2 regions of the Marinococcus sp. LNSP9103-4 genome follow, and region 2 is predicted to be linked to the other one. Evidence: riboswitches for the same ligand, from Rfam matches in the RefSeq annotation. Region 2 holds a riboswitch; the other holds the start of a gene.

Region 1 (5,773 bases), on a different contig from region 2:
AACCCGGCACTGAACCATATGTCCGTTTTTTTATAATTCATCTGTACGTATTCCGTTCTTTCTCTGGAGCCGTCAAACCCTTTCGATTCCATTGCGAGCGCTGTTCTTTCTGCCTTTCGTACAGCCCCTGCCATCAAGGGCACGGCCATCTCTTTCCACTCCCGCATTTTAGGCTTTTTGCCCATCCCTCTGATTTGCCGGGCTCTCCGGATAACCACCAGTTCCTCCCGCAGTTGGGGGAGAAAACGGTAGGCGGCCATCATTCCATAACCAATATTTGGAGGCACATGCCATTTTTGTATCAGGCTTATCACTAAACTCACGGGAGAGGTAGTGAGAACAAAAAGAAGCGACCAGGATGCAAACACCATTGCCCGCAGACCGAGCGAGATTCCTGTTTGAATATTTTCAAGAGCAACCGGCATTTGGAATACATAGAAAAGAACTGTGGATCCTCTTTCGTCAGGAAAAACAACCTGAAGCCATATAAAGCTGAACCCAAAGAGCCCAAATGGAAGCATAAGTACGAGCAGCAGCTTTAACGGCACCTTTCCCAAAAAGGCGACGGCAGCAACCGTTAACAGCAAAACGGCAAGCGGGCGCCAAATATCATAAACGAAAATCATGCAGAAAAATACGGTGAAAAGACTTATCAGCTTCAGCGTTGGATGTACGTGCTGCAAAAAAGCGTTCCGAGTCTGGATTTCTTCAAGCATGGCTTACTGTTTCCTTTTTCTTTAAGCTCATAAGCTTTACTACCGGCGGGCGGACACCGATTTTAGCTAAATCCATGCTCCCACTGAAAAATGCTTCCACGCCGTCATCACAGGCAAGTGTTCGTTCCGCCAGCGCCAAAACCCGTCCAGCTTTTGTATAGACCAGATCCATATCATGCGTCAGCCAGAGAACCGCTTTTCCACGTCGCCGGCACTGCTCAAGCACTTCAAATAAAGCATCGGTATTTCGCTTATCAAGACCAAACGCCGGCTCATCCAAAATTAATACGGACTGGTTGTTCGTTACCATGACTGCCACCGAAAGGCGCCTTTTTTCTCCCTGGCTGAGCTGAAATGGATGATTCTTTCGAATATGTCCGAGCTGAAATTGAATCAGCAGTTCATTTGTCTGCTGATCAATATCTTTTTCGCACCACCCTTCCATTTCCATTCCGTAGCGTATTTCTTTTTCCACGGTCTGTGCTACAAACTGATGCTCGGGCTGCTGAAAAACAATTCCGAAGGTTTTAGCAATTTCGTACGGCTTCAGACTGGCAATATCTTCTCCGTTAACATATATAGAGCCGCTTTTAAGAGATTCCCATCCAGTGAGGACACGTGCGAGCGTGCTCTTTCCTGCTCCGTTTGCACCGACTAGAGCAGTCATTCCCCCTGGGTACAGGGAAAAAGATACGTTTTCGAAAACCGTTTGCTCGCCATAGGCAAAGGCCGCCTGCTTCACCTCCAGAACAGGTGGTTCAAGTGAAGGATCACTTACCTTTTTCGGCTGCGGCAGAGATGCAAGAACTGCTGCAGCGGAATAATCCGCTGCAAACCTCTCCCATTCCAATAAAGTAATGGGAAGAGCGGATTTGGGATCCTCTGACTTTTTCAGTAATTTCTTTCCGGCTTCTGCAGGAGCCGGCAGCCATACTCCTTCTGCTTCGAGTACAGCTGCATGAGAATTGAATATACGTGCCGGGCTTCCATCCGCAGACACCTGGCCATCGTGGTTCAATACGATCACCCGGTCTACCCACTCCATTACTTCATTTAATTGATGCTCAATCAAAACCAGTGTTTTATCACTATCTGCTGCAATGCGGCCAAGAAGCGAAGCCACTGCTTGCCGGCTTACCGGATCGAGCTGGGAGAGCGGTTCATCCAGAATCCATATCCGCGGATTCACAGCAGCTAAACAGGAAACAGCTATTTTTTGCTTCATCCCGCCGGACAGTGTGTCGATACGGGCATCAATGCAGTGAAGCATATCTGTAAATTGTAAGGCTTCGTGTATGCGGGCCTCGATATCACCTGCAGGCACCCGCAGATTTTCAAGCGTGAATACAAGCTCTTCCCGCACGGTCGGCATGCAGAACTGGGTATCCGGATCCTGGAACAAAAGCGCCGCCTGCCTGGCGGCCTCCGTAATACTTTTCACCGCCGGATTTTCCCCAAACACGCTCAGACCGCCCGAAACCTGCGCCTCCACAGAACGCGGAAGAATTCCCTGGATAGCGAGAGCAAGCGTACTTTTGCCTGAACCGCTCGGACCGAGCAGCAGCACGTTTTCCCCAGTACATATTTCTGCTGAAAAACCTTCTATCGAAGGCTTAGCAAAAGGGTACGCAATGGTCAATTTGTCTGCGTAAATCATACAGCATCCCTCTGCTGGCCGAGACGGTATTGACGGCCAAGGGCAAAGCGGTCAAGCACTCCAGTCTTTACCAGCGCATCCGCAAAGCTTTTCCCTGCCCATCCGGCTAAAAGAGCGCCGCTTATAAGCATTGTTACCAGCATAAATACAACAACAGAACCTGCGTACTGGCTGAATCCATAAAGGGCATACTGGGTTAAAAATGCAGCAAACGTTCCGGCCGACCCGGCAAGCATTAATACTGGCAGACGGAACACCCGGTAAAAAACAGAGCGAAAATCAATTCTGCAGCGAGCCCCTGGGTGAAGCCGAGCACGAGCACTGCTCCTGCACTGACAGACCCCGCCATAACTTCAGTGCCAGCCGCAATAAGCTCTGCAAGCAGCGCCGCTCCCGGTTTTTGAACGATATAGGCACAAATCACAGGCGCAAGGATCCAGAAGCCCGCCATCAGGCCTCCTCCAACTGGGCCGAAGATGCCGGTAACCATTTGTCCCAGCAGCACCCAAAGAAGATAAAGGACGCCGAGAACTGCTGAAATAAACGAGATGACGACAATATCCCGGAGGTTTAAGCGTTTGTTTATCATTAGACTTTTTCCCCGTCTGTTAACGTTCTGGCAAAGGGCCAGTCTTTTGCATAATAAGCGTCCTCAAAAAACATATACTCAAGCTGGCACCCTTCCATAAACAACGTCCGCCAGCGCTGTTTTTCTTCTTCTGTGGCTGTTTCTGCCAGTTCATCAAGGCGGTCAATATATTTATACATTTCCCTTTCCTCACGGTCCCCGTAAAAACGAATCCAGTCATTGAACGGATGGGTTTCGTCCGGCTGCACTTCCTCCATCAGCCTTTCACCCACATACAAATACACCCACGGGCAGGCAAGCGTTACCGCAATTACATCACCAAGTGTTCCTTTTTCGGCATGGTGCAGCATGTGAAGCACGTAATGCTGAGATACCGGAGCAAGCGCATAGCCCTGCAATTCCTCATAGCCCACGCCCGCCTGCTCACACAAATTATGATGCGGGTGCGTTTCGCTGTTTAAAACAAAATCAATGGTATCTTTAAACATAACCATGTCTTCTCTTGACGTACACTTTGTTACCCCAATTGCTTTTGCCTTGATCATGGCGTTTAAGTATTCAAAATCCTGCTTCACGTAATGGATAAGAGATGCTTTTGGGAGCTCCCCTTTCCCGATACCCTGTACAAACGGATTTCTCCAGCAGGCTTCAAAAATGTGCTCTGTGTCCTGCCATAAAAGCTCTGAAAATTTCATTGTAACTTCCTCCTTTAAATTAGGAGGGAACCACTACGGGCAGTCAGGACCAATGGGGCAAAAAAAGCCACTCCATTGGTGGAGTGGCTTAGAATAAACGTCCTCTATGGTAAAGCTTGTGCTTTTGAAATAGACGTATTCTGCCGTCTCCACTTTCCTACGCTGGCCTTAACCAGATCAGGTTCAAAGGGATTAAGGTTAGTCCTTATCTCAGCCGCTTTCGGCACCCCTAGTGGATTCCCTATTAAGTTGTCTACACTTTATCATATTATGTCAGGAAGTCAAAGGTGATTTTTATAATCCGCCTTCTCCCTCTGAGCAAAAATCTGCATTCAAAAACCCTGCAGGCCTATGCCAACAGGGTTTTTCTGCATATTACGCGCGGTTCGCCACAGCCCGCGTTTCCTGATAAAAACGTTCGAATTCGGCTACGACATTATCAAGAAAATCAATCGTGCCCTGATCTGTTAAATCTCCGTTTTCATTCATTTTTTCATGGACGGCTCCGATCAGTACTTCATTTCCAGGCAGTACTTTTGCACTCATACCGGGAGCGCTCAGAATCTGGCGAAGATGCATCTGCGCTTTCACTGTGCCCAGGCCTCCAAGAGAAGCTCCTACAAGCATGGTTGGTTTGCCGGCAAAGTCGTAATCGACCCGGGAATTCCAGTCAAGAGCATTTTTAAGCACGCCGGAAATCGAACCGTTATATTCCGGAGTGGCGATAAGCACGGCGTCCGCTTCACGTACAGAACGCTTGTATTCCTGCACATAGTCCGGAGCGTTGCTTTCCTCATCCTGATCATAGTGCGGAAGATCGCGGATATCTAAAATATTAATATCCATGATGTCACTGTAACGATCCTGCATGTACTCCACTAACTTTCCGTTAAATGATTCCTGGCGAATACTTCCTACGATAGCTGCTACTTTCATTTGAACTTTCATCCTTTCGTGTTGAACTTCATTTATATATCATACACACACGTTACTGGCTGTTTCAAGTTATCTGCTTACTTTTTGTAAGTGCCTGATGCAGAGCTGTGTTCTTTTTCTGCACACGCTCCTCCCAGTATTCCCTGTCCCAGTCCGCAAGCTGTTCCGGAGCGACCGCCTGCTCCATGTAACGGGAAAATGAATCCACTTCCTTTAACACAGACGGATCTCCTGTTTTCACGAGCATCGTCAGTGCTTCCATGCAGGCTCCCATTACCGAAATATCTTCGTAACCGTACAATCTCACCTGATAAAAGCTTTTATATAAATATTCCCTAAAGGGTTTTACAGGCATGAATAACCGCAGCTCATTCTGATTGTCAGCGAAGTATTGGTCATTTTTGTGTTCATGGCTGAGTTCGGAAAGCAGTGCCCCAATACGGTTGATGCAGTTCGCTGCTGTGTGTGGATCATTGATTGCAGGCGAAATGGCCCGCAGCGCTATTTCTACAATTTTCTGCATGGAGAATTCGATGTCCTGAACATTGCTTCTCTCTTCTCCTACTAATAAAAAACTTCTCAATATTTTCGGGGATAAACTATGCTTTGACCAATAGCGAAATAAAGGCTCTCCCTGATGAACGTAGTCTCCTACCTGGAACAGGCATTCAACCACGGCTCCCTGCTGCCTGGCCCATTCAATCAGTTCAGGCATTTTCACCATATTGGTATACCCCGACCGTTCGGCATAAACGATTGCTTCTTCGTCATTTCGAAAATCATCGCTCCATTCGCTGAAGCTGTGCACCCCCGAATAAGTGTAGGCATCCCGGATCACCCTGGAGGCATCAGATCTTATATGGCTGATCAAATGATTCACCTGCAGCCACTGGGTGGAGTGATAAATAAAGATAATAAAAAAAGCCAGACAGCCAAGCGCCACAAGAACTGTCAGCATTGGCATCAAAATTTGGCTACTGCCTTCGCTCGAAAAAAGCAGCATATTTACCAGAGTAAATAATACCCCAAACGTAAATACCCCAAGTGTATGCTGCGTCGTCGGGCTTTTCATGAAATCCTGCAGAGCCCTTGGGGTAAACTGTGTGGCATACGTGGTCAGAACGACCATAATCGAAGAAAAACTTATGGTTGTCAACGTCAGCAATGCCGTCACTAATGC
Region 2 (5,773 bases):
ATGGGCGTTTTTGATCATTTTCTTTTTGATCAGCTACCTTTTCCCAAAACAAAAAGTAACAATGATGATTGAGCGGCTGTTCGTGGTTATCATGATTCTTTCTGGCGCAGGTATGGTGGCGCTGTATGGCTTCCCGCTCCTTTCCATTATTAAAGGTGTGTTGGCCCTTATATTTATCGGGGTAATGGAAATGATGTTTGTGCGTCGGCGGGCAGGGAGAAAACACGCTATGTTCTGGATTATATGGATCATTTTATTCGCAATTATCCTGTCCATCGGCTACGATGTGATTGGGTAATACAAAGAGCATGCTGCAAAACAGCATGCTTTTTTATATGCGGGCATTTTTGGGTATAGAAGGGATAGACCAGATGGCCTGAATACCATTATTTTTTAAACGAAAATTACATGTATCATGCAAGTAATACATAAAGAAGCCAGGGGTACAACTGCGGCAGGTGAAAGGAGGAAGCGGGCATTGTTTGAAGGGAACGCGAATGTGGATTCATTTATATTATTAGGGGCACTTCTGCTTATTTTAGGTGTCATCGTAACGAAATTTTCGACACGGCTCGGCGTGCCCTCACTTATTTTGTTTATTATTCTAGGTATGCTGATGGGAAATGATGGTTTTGGCATTATTGAGTTCGAAAATGTCCAGCTTGCCCAGACCGTCGGAATTATAGCCCTGATCATTATTTTATTTGAAGGGGGCACCCAGACAAGGTGGCGCGATATTAGACCGGTGGTGGGGCCTTCCGTAACGCTCGCCACGTTTGGCGTTCTGTTTACGGCTGCCCTAATGGGGCTGGTGGCAAAGCAGCTGCTTGATCTGACCTGGCTCGAAGCGATGCTTCTCGGAGCTACAGTCGGTTCGACAGACGCCGCTGCCGTCTTTGCCGCTTTGAAGGGACGGAGCATTGATAAAAAAATGGGGTCCACCCTCGAAGCGGAATCGGGGAGTAACGACCCAATGGCGGTGTTTTTAACGCTCTTCTTTATTGAATTAATATTGGCAGATTCGCCAAACGTCTGGCTGCTATCCGGTGCATTTTTCTGGCAGATGGGCGCCGGTCTTGCGATGGGCGGGTTGTTCGGATGGGCAGCCTCATGGACCATTAACCGTATTAACCTGGATTCTAGTGGACTCTATCCTCTGTTTGCGATCGCTTTCGCGCTGTTAACCTACAGTGTGACCTCAAGCATGAGCGCAAGCGGGTTTTTGGCAGTATATGTAGCAGCGCTTTTAATAGGTAACTCCGATTTGATTTACCGCCAGCCGATTTACCGGTTCAACGAGGGCATGGCGTGGATGTCCCAAATAAGCATGTTTATCATCCTGGGATTGCTTGCTTTCCCAAGAGATATTTTGACCTGGTCAAACATCACCATGGGGCTCGCTTTGTCGGCAGTTTTAATGTTTGTGGCACGGCCCCTTGCCACATTTTTGTCGACTTCCTTTTTCGGCTATAAACCAAAGCAGAATATATTTTTATCCTGGGCAGGTCTGCGCGGGGCGGTGCCGATTATTTTGGCTACATACCCGATTGTTGCTGGTGTGGAGTCGGGCAGCCAAATTTTTAATGTCGTCTTCTTTATCGTGCTGACGTCTGCGCTGATCCAGGGGGCGACCATCGCTCCATTAGCGAAATGGCTTCACTTATCCGGTCCGCTCCGCGAAGCGCCAACTCATTCCCTGGAGCTGGTGTCACTCGGAAAAGCGAACGCAGAAATTATGGAATTTCAAACGAATGAAGCGACGCCGATTGTCGGACAGACGCTCCAAAGCATTGAATTTCCCGCATCTGCGCTGATCAGCGCGATTGTTCGGGACGATGAACTGGTCACTCCGGTTGGTGAGACAATAATCCAGGCCGGTGATTATTTGTATATTCTTGTATCACGTAAAGAAAAACGTATTTTAAAGCAGATGCTCCAGCACGATTACTGAGAAAAAGCGGCCAGCGTTAAGAGGCATTAAATTTGAGGAAAGAAGGAAGGGCTCCGCATGGGTGTGCTGATCAATGTATTGATCCCAATCATTTTAATATTTACGATTGGCTATTTGCTGCAGAAAAGACAGGCAGTGGATATTCGGCCGGTGTCGGCTGTCGCTCTTTATGTATTGACGCCTGCGCTTGTTTTCCGGACATTCTATGAAAGAGAGCTGAACAGCGATATGCTTTCGATGGCTCTGTTTTCCCTGGTATTTTTAGCGGTTATGACCGGGCTGATCAAATTAGTGTCCTACGTGCGTAAATGGCCGAAAGCTAACGAAACCGGCATGATGCTCTCTACCGTGTTTATGAATGCGGGCAATTACGGTGCTCCGTTAATTGCTTTTGCGTTTGGTGATACAGCCTTTGCCTACTCTATCGTTTTTATGGTCATTCAGACGATGCTGATGAATACTGTAGGCGTCTATATCGCAAACAGTGCCAATATGGATGCGGCTGACGCGTTCCGGACGGTACTGCGGATGCCGGTATTTTATGCACTGCTCGCCGGTATTGTCTTCCAGCTGACCGGGATACCGGTCGGAGCGACCTATTATGAAGCCCTCGATATGCTCGCGAGCGCTGCAATACCGGTGGTTATGATTATCCTGGGGATGCAGCTTGCACGCATATCCGTCAAAAGCATGGATTGGAAGCTTGTTAGTGCAGGTACGTTTTTACGGCTTGTATTCGCGCCGGCTCTCGCTTACGTAATTGCCCTGCTGCTGCAGACCAGCGACACGTTAACGACCGTGCTGGTTGTTTCAACAGCGATGCCGAGTGCAGCAACCATGGCAATGATTTCTGTACAATTTGATTCCAACCCCCAGCTTGTTTCGAGTATTACACTGGTGACGACTATTTTAAGCGTTCCTTCCCTGTGGGTGGTGCTGTCGATTTTCCAGGCATAAAATTCCGCATCGAATTGACGGAAGAAGAGTACCGCGTTATGATATAAATAATATTAACCACTAGGGGTGCCTGTTGGCTGAGACAGCGTAAAGCTGATCCCTTTGAACCTGATCTGGATTATACCAGCGGAGGGAAGTGGGGAAGAGATGCCAATACGACTATCTCCCCCGCTTTCTAAATGAAAGCGGGGTTTTTTGTGGAAAATATTATATTTGCTGGGGGTGCCTGCTGAGGCTGAGACCGGAGAACTATCCGGAACCCTTTGAACCTGATCTGGAGAGCCAGCGGAGGGAAGCAGCCATGTTGAACCTTTTAACAGGCAGCCTCCTTCCTTCTGGAAGGAGGCTTTTTTATGGATTACAAACCGAAGCCATGTATACATGCGGTATCGCCGCCGGATATAACAGTGGGGGCGTGGAGCGAAAAAACGAGGGAGCTCACAGGAATCGTCGATTACGTGCATATACGTGCGCCTGAATGGACAAAGCGTGAAAAGGAAAGGGCCGTCGAGCTGGCATTAAAAGAAGGAACCGCCCCCGCGCAGCTGATCATAAATGATGAACCGGAGCTTGCTGCTGCATATGGGCTGGCCGGTACCCACCTGCCGGAGCGTCGTGCAATCTATCCGGCATCTGTAAGCTGGGGGCAGTCGATACACTCTATAGAGGCAGCGAAAAGAAGTGAACAGGAGGGAGCATCATGGCTGTATTTTGGTCATGTGTTTGCCTCAGACAGTAAACCTGGAAAGCCGCCGCGCGGAGTCCGGGCGTTGAAAGCTGTGGCGGAAAGCGTCCGCATCCCCGTGATTGCCATCGGAGGAATTGATGCTGACAAGGCAGCAGAAGGTATAAACTGCGGAGCGTCCGGGGTGGCAGCCATTGCATATTTTTATGATGCGGCAGAACCCGGGAAAGCAGCCGAAGAGCTCAGAATCCGGTTAAGGAGTGATGACAATGAAGGCTGATACAGAAGTTCTTATTGTGGGCGCAGGGGTACAGGGATGCTCGCTTGCGTATCAGTTAAGCAAACGGGGGCGTCGTGTGATGGTCATCGAAAAAGAAACCATCGCTTCCGGAGCATCAAAAGCGGCTGCCGGTATGCTCGGAGCCCAGTCTGAATGGGAGGGGCCTGGCCTTTTTCAGGAATTCGCCCTGGAAAGCCGGGAGCTGTTTAAAGAACTGGTCCCTGAAGTGGAAGCGCTTAGCGGAATGGACGTTTCCTACGTGAACAACGGAATGCTGAAGCCTGTATGGGATAAGGCGGGCGAAAAAAAATACCAGCGCGCTGCAGGAAGCAGCTACGGCTCGGAGTGGCTTTCGCCATATGAAGCACTGCGCAGGGAGCCGGCGCTTTCCGAAAATATCCGGGGCGCCTGGTCCATTCCAAAAGACGGCCAGCTTCGTGCCTATGAATGGACAATGGCTCTTGCCAAAGCAGCAAAGGCCCGCGGGACAATGGTACGGGAAAATACTTCAGTGGATCGTCTTTTGGAAGCTGACGGCCGCGTTTACGGTGCGAAAACAAGTGAAGGAGTTGTTGAAGCGGAAGAAGTTGTTTTTACCGGGGGAAGTGCCGGGGCGGAGCTGTTGGATGAGAAGGAGTTCACCCTCTATCCGGTGAAAGGGGAGTGTTTGTCCATACGCATGCCCCGGGAGAATTTGAGACACACCCTCCACACTCCGCAGGTGTATATTGTTCCGAAAAAGGACGGGGAAATCTTTATAGGCGCTTCAGAAAAACCCGGTGACTCGAGTACAGGGGTCACTGTAGCTTCGGTACAGGAGCTGATGAAAGCAGCTGTGCATTTAGTGCCGGGGCTGAAGCATGCGAATGTTGAAAGGCTTTGGAGCGGTGTCCGGCCGCAGACAGGAGACGGGCTGCCATATATGGGACAGACCGAACGGGGTTTGTGGGTAATGACCGGACATTACAGAAACGGTATTTTGCTTTCAGCACTGAGCGGAAGCTGGATGGCTGACCGGATCGAGGGGAAAAGCGTTCGCGAGGACTGGAAGCACCTGTTTGCCGTAGATCCTCAAATACGAAAGGGAGGAATTATTCATGCAGATCACGCTTAATGGTCAATTACAGAATATTGAGAACAGTACCACGGTAGCCGATTTACTTGAAGAGCTTCAGATCGCCCACAAAAAAACAGTGGTGGAGCGCAACGGCACTATTGTAATTGAAGAATTTCACCAGCAGGAAGGTTTAATGGACGGGGATAGAATCGAAATCACTCATTTTGTAGGAGGCGGATGAACAAATGCTTAGTATCGGCAATATGACGTTTGAATCGAATTTATTTCTCGGCACCGGGAAATATAAAGACGCCAGGACGCAGCTGCAGGCTGTAGAAGCATCGGAAACAGAGGTACTGACCTTTGCCGTTCGCAGAATGAACCTGTTTGACAGCAGCCAGCCTGATCCATTTGAACAGATGGACGTCTCAAAGTACCGGCTGCTGCCAAATACAGCCGGGGCCAAAACAGCTGAAGGAGCTGTGCGCACTGCGAAGCTGGCAGAGGCGGCCAACATGTGTGACATGATTAAAGTAGAAGTGATCGGCTGCGATAAAACGCTTCTGCCGGATCCGGTGGAAACGCTCCGGGCCTCAGAACAGCTGCTGAACGAAGGGTTTACTGTCCTTGCCTATACGTCCGATGACGTTGTGCTCGCCAGAAAGCTTCAGGAGCTTGGGGTTCATGCAGTGATGCCGGGAGCCTCCCCTATAGGCACGGGGCTTGGGATCATTAACCCATACAACCTGTCCCACATTATTGAACAGGCGGAAGTCCCGGTGATTGTAGATGCAGGTATTGGGAGTCCGAAGGATGCTGCTTATGCTATGGAGCTCGGCGCTG

The links. Region 2 has a riboswitch for thiamine pyrophosphate ahead of ACTRXG_RS04615 (thiamine phosphate synthase). Riboswitches for the same ligand answer to the same signal wherever they lie in the genome.
Region 1: it holds a riboswitch for thiamine pyrophosphate, as region 2 does, so the genes downstream of both, tenA (thiaminase II) here and ACTRXG_RS04615 (thiamine phosphate synthase) in region 2, are expected to answer to the same signal.

The regions. Positions count from the first base shown of each region.
Region 1 covers NZ_JBQLIA010000040.1:1,482-7,254, reverse strand. The annotation lists gene ACTRXG_RS16500 (energy-coupling factor transporter transmembrane component T family protein) at 1-716, opposite strand, end outside; gene ACTRXG_RS16495 (ABC transporter ATP-binding protein) at 709-2,373, opposite strand; gene ACTRXG_RS16490 (ABC transporter permease) at 2,370-2,609, opposite strand; gene ACTRXG_RS16485 (ECF transporter S component) at 2,609-2,962, opposite strand; gene tenA (thiaminase II) at 2,962-3,657, opposite strand; TPP riboswitch at 3,795-3,898, opposite strand; gene ACTRXG_RS16475 (NADPH-dependent FMN reductase) at 4,033-4,593, opposite strand; gene ACTRXG_RS16470 (DUF2254 domain-containing protein) at 4,658-5,773, opposite strand, start outside.
Region 2 covers NZ_JBQLIA010000004.1:157,827-163,599, forward strand. The annotation lists gene ACTRXG_RS04600 (DUF1516 family protein) at 1-298, shown strand, start outside; gene ACTRXG_RS04605 (potassium/proton antiporter) at 479-1,951, shown strand; gene ACTRXG_RS04610 (AEC family transporter) at 2,009-2,908, shown strand; TPP riboswitch at 2,961-3,060, shown strand; TPP riboswitch at 3,117-3,219, shown strand; gene ACTRXG_RS04615 (thiamine phosphate synthase) at 3,262-3,873, shown strand; gene thiO (glycine oxidase ThiO) at 3,863-4,987, shown strand; gene thiS (sulfur carrier protein ThiS) at 4,971-5,171, shown strand; gene ACTRXG_RS04630 (thiazole synthase) at 5,176-5,773, shown strand, end outside.